One region of the Alteromonas sp. 4NH20-0056 genome, then DNA from elsewhere that is predicted to be linked to it. Evidence: predicted binding sites of a transcription regulator. Region 1 holds the regulator's gene; the other holds the start of a gene.
The links. Region 1 encodes FNR, which switches genes on or off when oxygen is low (the NO sensors DNR and NnrR bind a similar motif). Its sites were predicted from a motif close to TTGATCTAGATCAA; they were not measured.
Positions count from the first base shown of each region.

Region 2: the regulator FNR is predicted to act here: its motif matches at 2,431-2,444, upstream of AC27EZ_RS14275 (PRC-barrel domain-containing protein).

Region 1 covers NZ_BAAJLS010000005.1:303,197-308,587, forward strand. Annotated here, with positions in the region: gene AC27EZ_RS11775 (heavy metal translocating P-type ATPase) at 1-1,697, shown strand, start outside; gene ccoS (cbb3-type cytochrome oxidase assembly protein CcoS) at 1,702-1,908, shown strand; gene AC27EZ_RS11785 (sulfite exporter TauE/SafE family protein) at 1,905-2,564, shown strand; gene fnr (fumarate/nitrate reduction transcriptional regulator Fnr) at 2,616-3,356, shown strand; gene uspE (universal stress protein UspE) at 3,458-4,384, shown strand; gene ttcA (tRNA 2-thiocytidine(32) synthetase TtcA) at 4,510-5,391, shown strand, end outside.
Region 2 covers NZ_BAAJLS010000008.1:150,844-156,234, reverse strand. Annotated here, with positions in the region: gene AC27EZ_RS14290 (LysR family transcriptional regulator) at 1-406, opposite strand, end outside; gene AC27EZ_RS14285 (rhodanese-like domain-containing protein) at 487-837, opposite strand; gene AC27EZ_RS14280 (ArsR/SmtB family transcription factor) at 1,006-1,326, shown strand; gene AC27EZ_RS14275 (PRC-barrel domain-containing protein) at 1,564-2,298, opposite strand; gene AC27EZ_RS14270 (MaoP family protein) at 2,567-2,923, opposite strand; gene AC27EZ_RS14265 (hypothetical protein) at 3,220-3,387, shown strand; gene AC27EZ_RS14260 (LysR family transcriptional regulator) at 3,521-4,363, shown strand; gene AC27EZ_RS14255 (DUF2750 domain-containing protein) at 4,372-4,722, shown strand; gene AC27EZ_RS14250 (ribonuclease J) at 4,914-5,391, shown strand, end outside.

The DNA.
Region 1 (5,391 bases):
ATTCCGGCAGCACCTTTTATTTAGGTGCGGTAAAAGCGATAAGCGCTCGAACCGTCAATATGGACGTACCCGTTACCATTGCTATTTTCGGTACATATTTCGCTGGGCTGCGTTCTACGATCCTTGAGCAAGGTGAAGTGTATTTTGAATCGATATGCATGTTTATCTTTCTCTTGCTGCTTAGTCGTTTCCTAGAGCACAGGAGCCGGCACCGTGCCTCTCAAATTTCTGCAAATATGACACAATACATTCCAGTGTCGGCAACACAGCTTAGTGCTGATGGAAAGGTCCATCAATGCTTAGCGAAACAGCTCTCAGTTGGCGATATCGTGCTAATAAAGGCGGGGGAAACCATACCCATTGATGGTACGGTGATTGAAGGAAACGCATCGGTTGACGAGTCTATGTTGACTGGCGAATTTGAGCCCATTCATAAATTTACAGATAGCCACGTCTATGGCGGTACGATCAACCAAGACGGTGTATTGACCGTACGGGTAACTCAAACCCTTAAACATGCGCTGGTCAATCAAATTGTTCGCCTGCAAGCAAGTGCTATGGCATCAAAGCCAAAGGCCGCACAACTGGCTGACAATTTCTCTCGTTATTTCGTTGCAGCAGTATTATTAATTTCACTTACCACCTATGGCTATTGGTATGCCGTTGGCAGCGACCAAGCATTTTGGATTACTATTTCTGTGCTTGTTGCAACCTGCCCTTGCGCCCTTGGCTTAGCAACGCCATCTGCCCTAACTTGTGCAATGGCAAAACTCAACAAGCAAGGGGTATTGTTAAAACGTGCAGATGCGCTAGAGCAGCTTACCTACATTAATACAATTTGCTTAGATAAGACCGGTACATTAACCGAAGGTAAATTTACTATAAGCAAACGCTGGATAGCGACAGGGGTTGATGAAACCGAAGTAATTAAGCTTGCTACTGCGCTAGAGTCTCGCTCTGAGCACCCTATCGCTAAGGCGTTTGACGGTGAAGTTGCGTTTTCAGTAGAGGCATTCGCCGTCTCACCGGGTAATGGTATTACTGGGCGCATCAACAATACCGAGTTTACTATGGGAACGGCGTCGTTCTGCGGCTTCCCCGCCCTCGATCATATCCCTTTTAATGCCAATGTATTTTTGTGCGCGGGCGATACATTAATTGCCGCCTTCCTCGTTAGCGACTCACTGCGAAAAGACGCAGCTGACACGCTCAATTTACTTAAAAAGAATGACCTCATCGTATTAAGTGGTGATACCCAAAGTAACGTAGACGCATTAACTGCAAACCTGCCGGTGTCTATCGCCCAAGGCGGACTTTCACCAGCGGGAAAATACGAACGTGTTAAACAGCTTCAAGCTGATGGACGACGCGTGCTGATGATGGGCGATGGAATTAACGACGCGCCCGTACTGGCCAGTGCAGATGTTGCCGTAGCGGTTGGAAACGCGACCGATGTTGCCAGAACCGCTGCGGACGTTATTTTGCTGGGTGATAGCTTATTGTCAGTTCCTTTGCTAATGGATGTTGCCCAGCGTGTTAAAGTTAAAATACGTCAAAATATTGCGTGGTCCATTGGCTATAACCTAATTATTCTTCCGTTCGCGGTTTCTGGCTTATTGTCGCCGTGGATGGCGGTGGTCGGCATGTCGCTAAGCAGTATAATTGTTGTGACTAATTCAACCCGTTTATTGAGATAACAGCATGAGCATTATTTATGTACTAATTCCGGTTGCCATCATCATCGTTGCACTGGCCATTGTTATCTTTTTTTGGGCGGTAAAATCAAATCAATTTGAAGACTTAGACCGACAAGGCTACAGTATTCTGTTTGACGATGACCTTCCACCTGAAGAAAAGAAGTTGGCTGAACAACGGAAAAAAATTCAACAAGATAGCGAGCAACAATGACAGATTTTAATCTCCTTTCTGCGTTCCTTATCGGTCTCGCTGGAGGTGTTCATTGCGTCGGGATGTGCGGCGGCATTGTTGTTGCACTTCGTATGGGAAGTCCTTCACACGCTTCGCCACTGCCGTTTACGCTTATGTACAATACGGGCCGAATTATAAGTTATACCATCGCTGGCGCGTTAACCGGCGCAATTGGTAGTATGTTAACCCGCTCATTTCCCCACGCACCAACCATACTTTCGGTACTCAGTGGCGTCATGCTCATTATGTTAGCGTTGTATTTAGGCAATTGGTACAAAGGTCTTACTGCGCTAGAGTCGATAGGACAAGGTATATTCAAACGCATTCAACCTTATTCTAAACGCTTTATTCCTTTTGCTACACCACTACACGCCCTTCCCTACGGATTCATCTGGGGTTGGCTGCCATGTGGGTTGGTTTATTCAACACTTACATGGTCTCTCGCATCATCCGGCCCTCTCGATGGCGCGCTGATTATGTTGTTTTTTGGGCTTGGAACCTTACCAACACTGATTGCTGCGAGTTATAGTGTTGATTATCTGGTACGTGGGTTTAAACACGCCGTAACACGCCAACTTATTGCGTGTGTGTTATTGATGTATGCGATTTTATTAATTTATCGAGCAATCTTTTAACGAAAGTAGTAACATCACAAAAAAAGATGAATGTAATATTCGGAGCAAACTATGAGCCAAGGAAGCCAATTTTCAATACATTGTCAAAATTGTAGCTTTAGTCATTTATGTTTACCGGTTGCGTTAAACAAAACAGAGATTGAGTCTCTCGATGATATTATCGAACGTAAAAAGCCGCTACATAAAGGCGATGCGCTGATAAATTCTGGTGACAAGTTTGTTTCATTATTTGCTGTTAGAACGGGCTCCTTTAAATCTTTTGTCACAAATCAAGATGGCGAAGAACAGGTCATTGGTTTTCATTTCCCTGGTGACATCATTGGTTTTGATGCACTTAGAGAAAACCGCCACCCCAGCTACACCCAAGCGTTAGAAACCGCAATGGTGTGCGAGCTTCCTTATGAGACACTTGATGAAATGTCGATGCAATTTCCTAAATTACGTCAACAGATCATGAGTTTTATGAGTGCTGAAATTAAGCAAGACCATGACATGATAATGTTGTTGAACAAACGCACTGCCGAAGAGCGCTTACTTTACTTCATTAATCATTTGTCGCAGCGTTTTGAAGAACGCGGTTTCTCTCATAGAGAGTTTCACCTCACTATGACAAGAAACGAGATAGGTAACTATCTAGGCCTCACCATAGAAACCATTAGCCGTTTACTCAGCCGTTTTCAAAAAGAAGGGTTAATTAAAGTCGATGGTAGACTTATCAGCATTCTCGACTTCGATTCAATCAATAGCCGCTTAAGTGTGTTGAGCGGCCCAAGTATCGTGTGCAACGGATAATGAGAATTAAACGTCCCTTGATCTGAAACAAGTAACATTTTAAGAAATACCTATTACACTTAAATCATAGTAATGTTCCAACTGCTCTAGTGGGAGAATTTATGATTGAGTACAAGCACATACTAGCCGTTATCGACTTAGAACGTGAAGATCACCCCGCCCTCCAGCGTGCTTTAGAACTTTCAGAAAAAACCGGGGCAACAGTAACTGCCTTGCTCGTGGTTTACGACCTGTCGTATGACATGACAACGATGCTTAGCCCCGAAGAACGCGAGGCCATGCGCGATGCTGTCACTGCAGATCACGCCAAATGGTTTTCCGATAGCCTTAAGAATCTCAATATCGCTAATGTTGATATCGTGGTTGAATGGTGTAACCGTTCGTACGAATCCATTATTCATTACACTATCGACAACAACATCGATTTAGTGGTGAAAGCTACTAAGAAACATGACGATCTCGTCTCTGTTATATTCACTCCTACTGATTGGCACCTCTTAAGAAAAAGCCCGTGCCCGGTATTACTTGTCAAAGATCACGATTGGCCGGAGGATGGTGAAATAATCGCGGCCATTAATGTTGGGACCGAAGATGAAGAACACGCGCAATTAAATGAAAAGATCACCGTCATCGCTGGTGATTACGCGAGATTATTGAGCGGTAACGTTAACTTAGTGAATAGCTTTCCGTCCACGCCGCTTAACATTGCAATAGAAGTCCCCGAGTTTGACCCCGAACAGTACTACGATGCAGTTAAAAACCATCATCAGGAGGAAATGATAAAACATGCCACTAAATACGGCATTCATGAATCCCGTTGTTTTGTGAAAGAAGGGGTGCCAGAAAAAGTCATACCGCAGCTGGCAAAAGAGAAAGACGCTGAACTTGTGATCATCGGTACGGTTGGAAGAACGGGTTTCTCAGCCGCTTTGATTGGCAATACGGCAGAGCATGTTATCGACAAACTGCAGTGCGACGTACTCGCCGTTAAACCGGAAGGGTTTGTTAGCCCTCTCGCGAAGGGGTAATATGGGTTGAATAACAGCGCCGTTGTAACAACATCATATTATGCCCCTCGTTAATTTCTTCACGCTTTGTTGTAGCTATAATTGCTGTATAATGTGGCGTTTTGAATTAAGCAGTTTTAACCACTATGAATCTAAGCGCAGAACGTGCGGGGCTTGCCACAACGCCTTCGGCAAAGAGCAAACAAAAATACAGTTTCAATAAACTCCAAAAGCGTCTTCGCCGCAATGTAGGCAAGGCCGTTAGCGATTTTGGAATGATTGAGAATAACGATAAAGTAATGGTGTGCCTGTCAGGGGGAAAAGACAGCTACACCATGCTCGATATCCTTATGTATTTAAAGAAAATTGCGCCTATTCATTTTGATATTATTGCGGTTAACCTCGATCAGAAACAGCCAGGCTTTCCCGAACATATTCTTCCTGAGTATTTAGACACCATTGGTGTTGAATACAAGATAGTCGAAGAAGATACTTATTCTATCGTTAAAGACAAAATTCCTGAGGGAAAAACAACCTGCTCACTGTGTTCGAGACTGCGTCGCGGTATCTTATACCGCACTGCAAAAGAACTTGGTGCAACTAAAATCGCGCTCGGTCATCACCGAGACGACATGTTGGAAACGTTCTTTTTGAATATGTTTCATGGTGGTAAATTGAAATCAATGCCACCTAAATTGGTTAGTGACAACGGTGAGCATATTGTTATTCGCCCCCTCGCTTACTGTACTGAAAATGACATTGCAAAATATTCCCAAATAGCGGAATTCCCTATTATTCCGTGCAACCTGTGCGGCTCACAAGAAAATTTGCAGCGTCAAAATATCAAAAACATGTTACAAGATTGGAATAAACGTTTTCCTGGTCGAATAGAGTCGATGTTTACCGCCCTCCAAAATGTTGCACCATCTCACTTGGTGGATAAAAACTTACATGATTTTTCCGCAATAACAACACAAAACGGCCCGGTAGAAGATGGCGATATTGGCTTTGACGCTCCCTCTTTTAAC
Region 2 (5,391 bases), on a different contig from region 1:
TTGAGCCGTTTAACACCGTTTCTTCAATTTCAATGCGTAACAACGGAAAGGCTTCAGATACTTTAGTAAGTACGTTGTACAACAATTCTGAAGGAAAAATTATATCGACGGCTATTCTTAAAAGGGTTTCTGTACCCGATTGTAAGCTGCTCGCAACGGCTTCCAGCTTTTGCGCTTCTGTTAGTAAAAACGAAGCACGCCGGTACATTAATTCACCTTGTGGGGACAGCTTAACTTTTCGGCCACTATTTTCAAATAACGATACGCCAATTGCATGTTCTAACTTTTGAACGGCGTGATGAATACTGGATTGACTTTTATGGACAACCGCAGCGGCCTGATTAAACCCCCCAGCATCTACGACGGCCTTAAACATGCGCCATTGCTCTAACGTTGACTTAAGCATATATTTCTCTTAACACTGAATGGAGAAGGGGAACCTATCGACATGTTACGTTAATAATTAACAAACTACGCTTGGGTTGGTTAGTTATTTACCGCTTTGTTTATGTCAGGAACAGAGCAGGTAATCACGGTGATATTCTCATACCCCATTGCTAAGAGTTGTTCTGCTGAAAGCTTTGCGCGAACGCCAGATGCACAGTGTATGTAAATAGGTTTTGCTGCATCTTTTACATTCTCTAGCATCTTCATTTCCAACACACCGCGAGGGAAATTTGTCGCTTTTGGTACTGGATTAGCTTGCACTTCGCCAGGCTCTCTTACATCGATCAGTATGCCGTTGTTTTCGCGCATCTCATTATCCGCTTCAACAGCGGGTATGCACCGAATGTTACACGTTATATTTGATAGTCTTGTTGGTATGTCTATAAGCATTATTATTCCTTTCATAGAAATATTAGGTATTTCATATATAATGTTATTTATTCTAATATGTCAAATGAACCTAATTAGGTAGGGTAAGTTAGCGGGTTGTTAGACTTTCGTATATCATAGCGCTACTTTATCGTTAATCAATAATACTAAACGGAATAACAAGCTTTTATGGAATTATCTTCTGAGTTACTTAATGAAGACATGCTTAGTCATGCGACAGAAGCTGAACAGTTTCTTAAACAGTTGGCCAATAAAACGCGGCTTATGGTAATGTGCTCATTGCTTGACCAAGAAAAAAGTGTAAGCCAGTTACTTGAAATTGTTAATGTTTCACAACCTGTCATATCTCAACACTTAGCGTTATTGCGAGAATCAGGTTTAGTGTCAACACGTCGTGATGGGCAAACCATTTATTACAGCCTGGCCGATGAACGCGTGCAACGCACGATAGCGCTGTTGTATGACTTCTTCTGTAAACCTAAAAATTAGAGCAAGAGGGCAGTGCAAATGATGCCCCAATCATCTGCACTTATGCTCAAGGTTAACCGAACAGGCAGCGGTGTTTCATAGATGAGGCATGCTAAAGTAGCATGGCGCATTCGATGTAAGTGGTACACTCCTGCTCGTGTTACAAGTTTAGAATAGCCAATATCATGCCTTGCCCCTCAAACAGCCGTCCCCCGAAACACCAATTATTTTAAGTTCATAAGCGAAGTTGTTTGCGAATTAGGCGCGAGCCACAATGCTTTCAACATATTCTGTGTCGTTGAGCTTATCAATATCAATTTCTGGTTGATTTAATAGATCAGCTTCTGACAACAGTATGTCTACTTTGTGTGCGGCCCAGTCTATGTTAGAAATGTGTGAGGGCAAAATAGTAATTTTTTTACCACCAGGCAGCCAATTATGCGTGTCTAAAATAACCAACGTTATTTTCCACGTTTTAAGGTCGAATACAAAATCGCAAATATGACCTACATTACCACTCGTCGTCGCGACCTCATATCCATTTACTTCACCGCATGCCCTTAGGTGGTTGACGGGGCGTGTTTCCTCCAGTGAAGCATCAGAACTTTGAGTCGGCGGATCAACAAGGTCTCCAGGATGTGCAAAGTCACCCCATGCGCCAGGACCAACCCAGTAATAACCATAACCAAAATATTTAAACAGGGTTTCCTCATAGTCTCGAGACACAGGCTTATGCTCGTCAATAGACGGACTGTTTTTCAACGTCTGGGATGTCATGTCAACGGCTATCACATTTTCATCTGGGTCGATGTGGGTAACAGAAACGGGAGATACCACTACTTTTCGGCTCAGCGGTAACCATGTATTGGTATCGGCAACAATGTAGCGAATGACGAAGCTTTCATCGTCAAACAACATATCTTTAATGCCGCCGACTGTCGTATCCGTGGCTTGGATTGAAAAGTGACGCATTTGCTTGAATGAGATAGTCATCACAGGCCTCCTTTCGCTTGTGTTATGTAGATAAGGTCGTTAGCGCTTAAAATCGCAATGCTTATTCTTAGTTAAGTGTAGTGCAGTTATATAATTTTGAAAGTAGATGAATAAGGTGAAAGGCTATCTAGATAGATATAAATCAACGCGAAATAGGTGGGTTAAAAATAGCAATAACAACGATACGCTGAAGGGTTTAGCGAGGAAAGCACAACCACCCCGGGAGTAACGAAGGTATGGTTGTGCAGCTGCTGGTGTTGCGAAGTAATTATGCTACGTCAAACGCATCGTCTGAGTAGTCGTCGTCATAATCTGATTGATTACTAGCGCTGCTGTGTAGCGTGTAAAAGTGCTTTTTACCTCTTGCCAACCTTACATACTTAGCCCATGCACGAGCAATAGGTGTAGTGCATTCTTGTTGACCTTTGATAAACGCAACAAAATCATGCTCGTCGGCGTTTTCAGGCGACAGTTCACCGCTTTCAAGCGCTAACAAGGTATATCCGTATTGGGAGAGAATATTTGCCTCACTAATACTAAAATCTCCGGACTTTTTGAAGCCGTAAGGGAATTTCTGTCTATCTATAAATGGCTTAGAAGAGGGTCTAATTGCTTCCGTTTTCATGTTTTCACCTAGCTCAGCGTTTGGATTCCTCGCACTTTTAATCTAATTATTGGCGTCGGTGAAACAAAATATTTTTTTCTTATCAATAAAAAAAATTATAACTCAAGACTGTGTTCAGCAAGACCAGGCTGGTCGTGCTTTTACGCCTTATTTATGTAAGAAGCGGAATAGTAATCATAGTTTTCACGGCGTGAAAAATTTTCTATCGCTACGATGAGAATTATTCGTTGTTATTTTTTAAGGTTAATGCCAATACTTAGTTGTGTTTAACTTCACCTACATAAAGTAACAAAGCAATGAGTAAAGATTACCGCCACCAACACGACGACTGGTCTTTTGAAGATGATGGAGCAATGCATCACAATCAAAAAGATAAAACACGAAGTCAAAGTTTTAAGGCAAAATTGAAAAGAGACATTCAAAGAAAAGAGAAGCAAAAGCGCTTATATCAAGAAGCGCATTAGTTCACGCTTTCTTTCTTTAATATGTCATTTGAAATCAACGCTGTTAATAATATAACGGCGTTGTTGTGCTTTTGCTTTTTTTTACCGTATTATCTATACAAATTTACACCTTATACTTGGTTTAGTAAGACGTATGGATATCCGCTTTCTCACAACCTTTATCGAAGTGGCAAAAACACGTCATTTCGGTAAGGCAGCTGAAAACCTTTATTTAACTCAATCTGCTGTTAGCGCGCGCATAAAGCTTTTAGAAGAATATTTTCATACCACCTTATTTATTCGACAGCGAAATAGTATTCAGCTTACTCAGTCTGGCGAGAAGTTGCTCCCTTACGCGAAACAGCTTTGTGAAACCTTAAATGATGCAAAGCAGGAACTGCAAATTCAGTCCTCTGAATACGTGGTATGTGGTGCAACACAGCTTGCTAGTGAATTGATCCTTCCTGACGTGCTAAGCCATTTACATAGCACTTTCCCTGATTGGTCCGTAAAAGCAGAGGCCTTATCATTAGATGGTTTATCCCGGCAGCTACACGAACGCGTGCTTGATATCGCGTTCTCTACAGAGCCGCTAAAGTCTGAAGATGTGGTTAGTTCGGTATTAATAGAAAGCCCCCTTGCACTCTATGTAGTGGGCGAGGCAAGTGAAGAGGTAATGCCTAGCGAGTTTGTGGCCATTGATTGGGGCGCGAAAGCTCGTGAATGGTTACTTACGCATTATCCACAGTTACGTGATGCAAAGTTAAGTACCAATAGCTTAGCGTTAGCGGTTGATAACCTCACTAAGGATGGAGGTGTGGCGTTACTACCAACGTTTATTGAGCATTCGGCTACAGATACAAGTGGGTGGAAAAAAGTTGAACAACTTGAAGATATCACTATGAAAGTATACTTGCACAGCATGAAGCAGGTGAGAAGAGTAGGCTTAAGCGCTATAATAGAAAGCGTATCAAGTATCAATCCCATCAATAATTGAGAGACGTTATGTCAACAAATCCTTTGCTAGAAAAAAACGCCTTCGACAGGTTAGAAGCATCACTGCGCAAAATTAAAGAGAATAGCGAGCTATTTATCTTAAAAGATGAACACGGCTGCGTGATGTTGACCACCGATGAAGAGGATGGGATCCCAGTATGGCCTGATGCAGAGCTTGCGCTTCTTTGGGCAACAGATGAATGGTCACAATGTGAAGCAATGCGTTTATCGGTAGATGACTTTTTAAGTAAGTGGGCGCCCGGTATGTCACAAGATGATTTAATGGTAATGGTTTGTCCGGTACCGGGAGAGGAAGGGGAAGTTATTGAACCAGGTGATTTTGCCCAGCAAATAGGGTGATCTTAAACGTCGTATAGTGCGTTTTTAATAGTACTAAACCGTGCGTGATTTGCTGTCCTTGATGCGCCCACTCGGGCGTATTTTCGTTTAACAGTAATACCGCGTCAAAGGGCAGCTATACGCTGAACACGGCACTTCAACAGTGTTTATTCCGTTCTTTGTTTAAAATAGTCTTCGTTAGGAGTAATACCTTGGGTGAGCCGAGTAGTGATGATCTGTGGTTTCTTCCATTAGGAGGAACTGGCGAAATCGGCATGAATTTAAATCTCTACGGTCATGATGGTAAATGGCTGATGGTTGATTGCGGCGTTTCATTTGATGAGCCTTTACAGCCGCCCTATAAAACGTCTTCACAAAACTCGCACTCAGCACAAAAGCATCGCGTTGTTGCAGCTGACCCCACATTTATTTCTCAACGGAAAGAAGCATTAAGTGCCATTATTATCACGCACGCACATGAAGATCATGTCGGTGCCATTCCCTATCTTTGGCAGCGTTTTCAATGTCCTATTTATGCTACGTCTTTTACTGCTGAAATCCTTCGTAGAAAGCTTGCGCAAACGAAGTTGGCAAACAAAGTACCTATTATCGAGATTGAGCCGGATACCACACATCAGTTTGGCCCATTTACCGTATCTTGGTTATCCGTTACCCATTCACTTCCTGAGC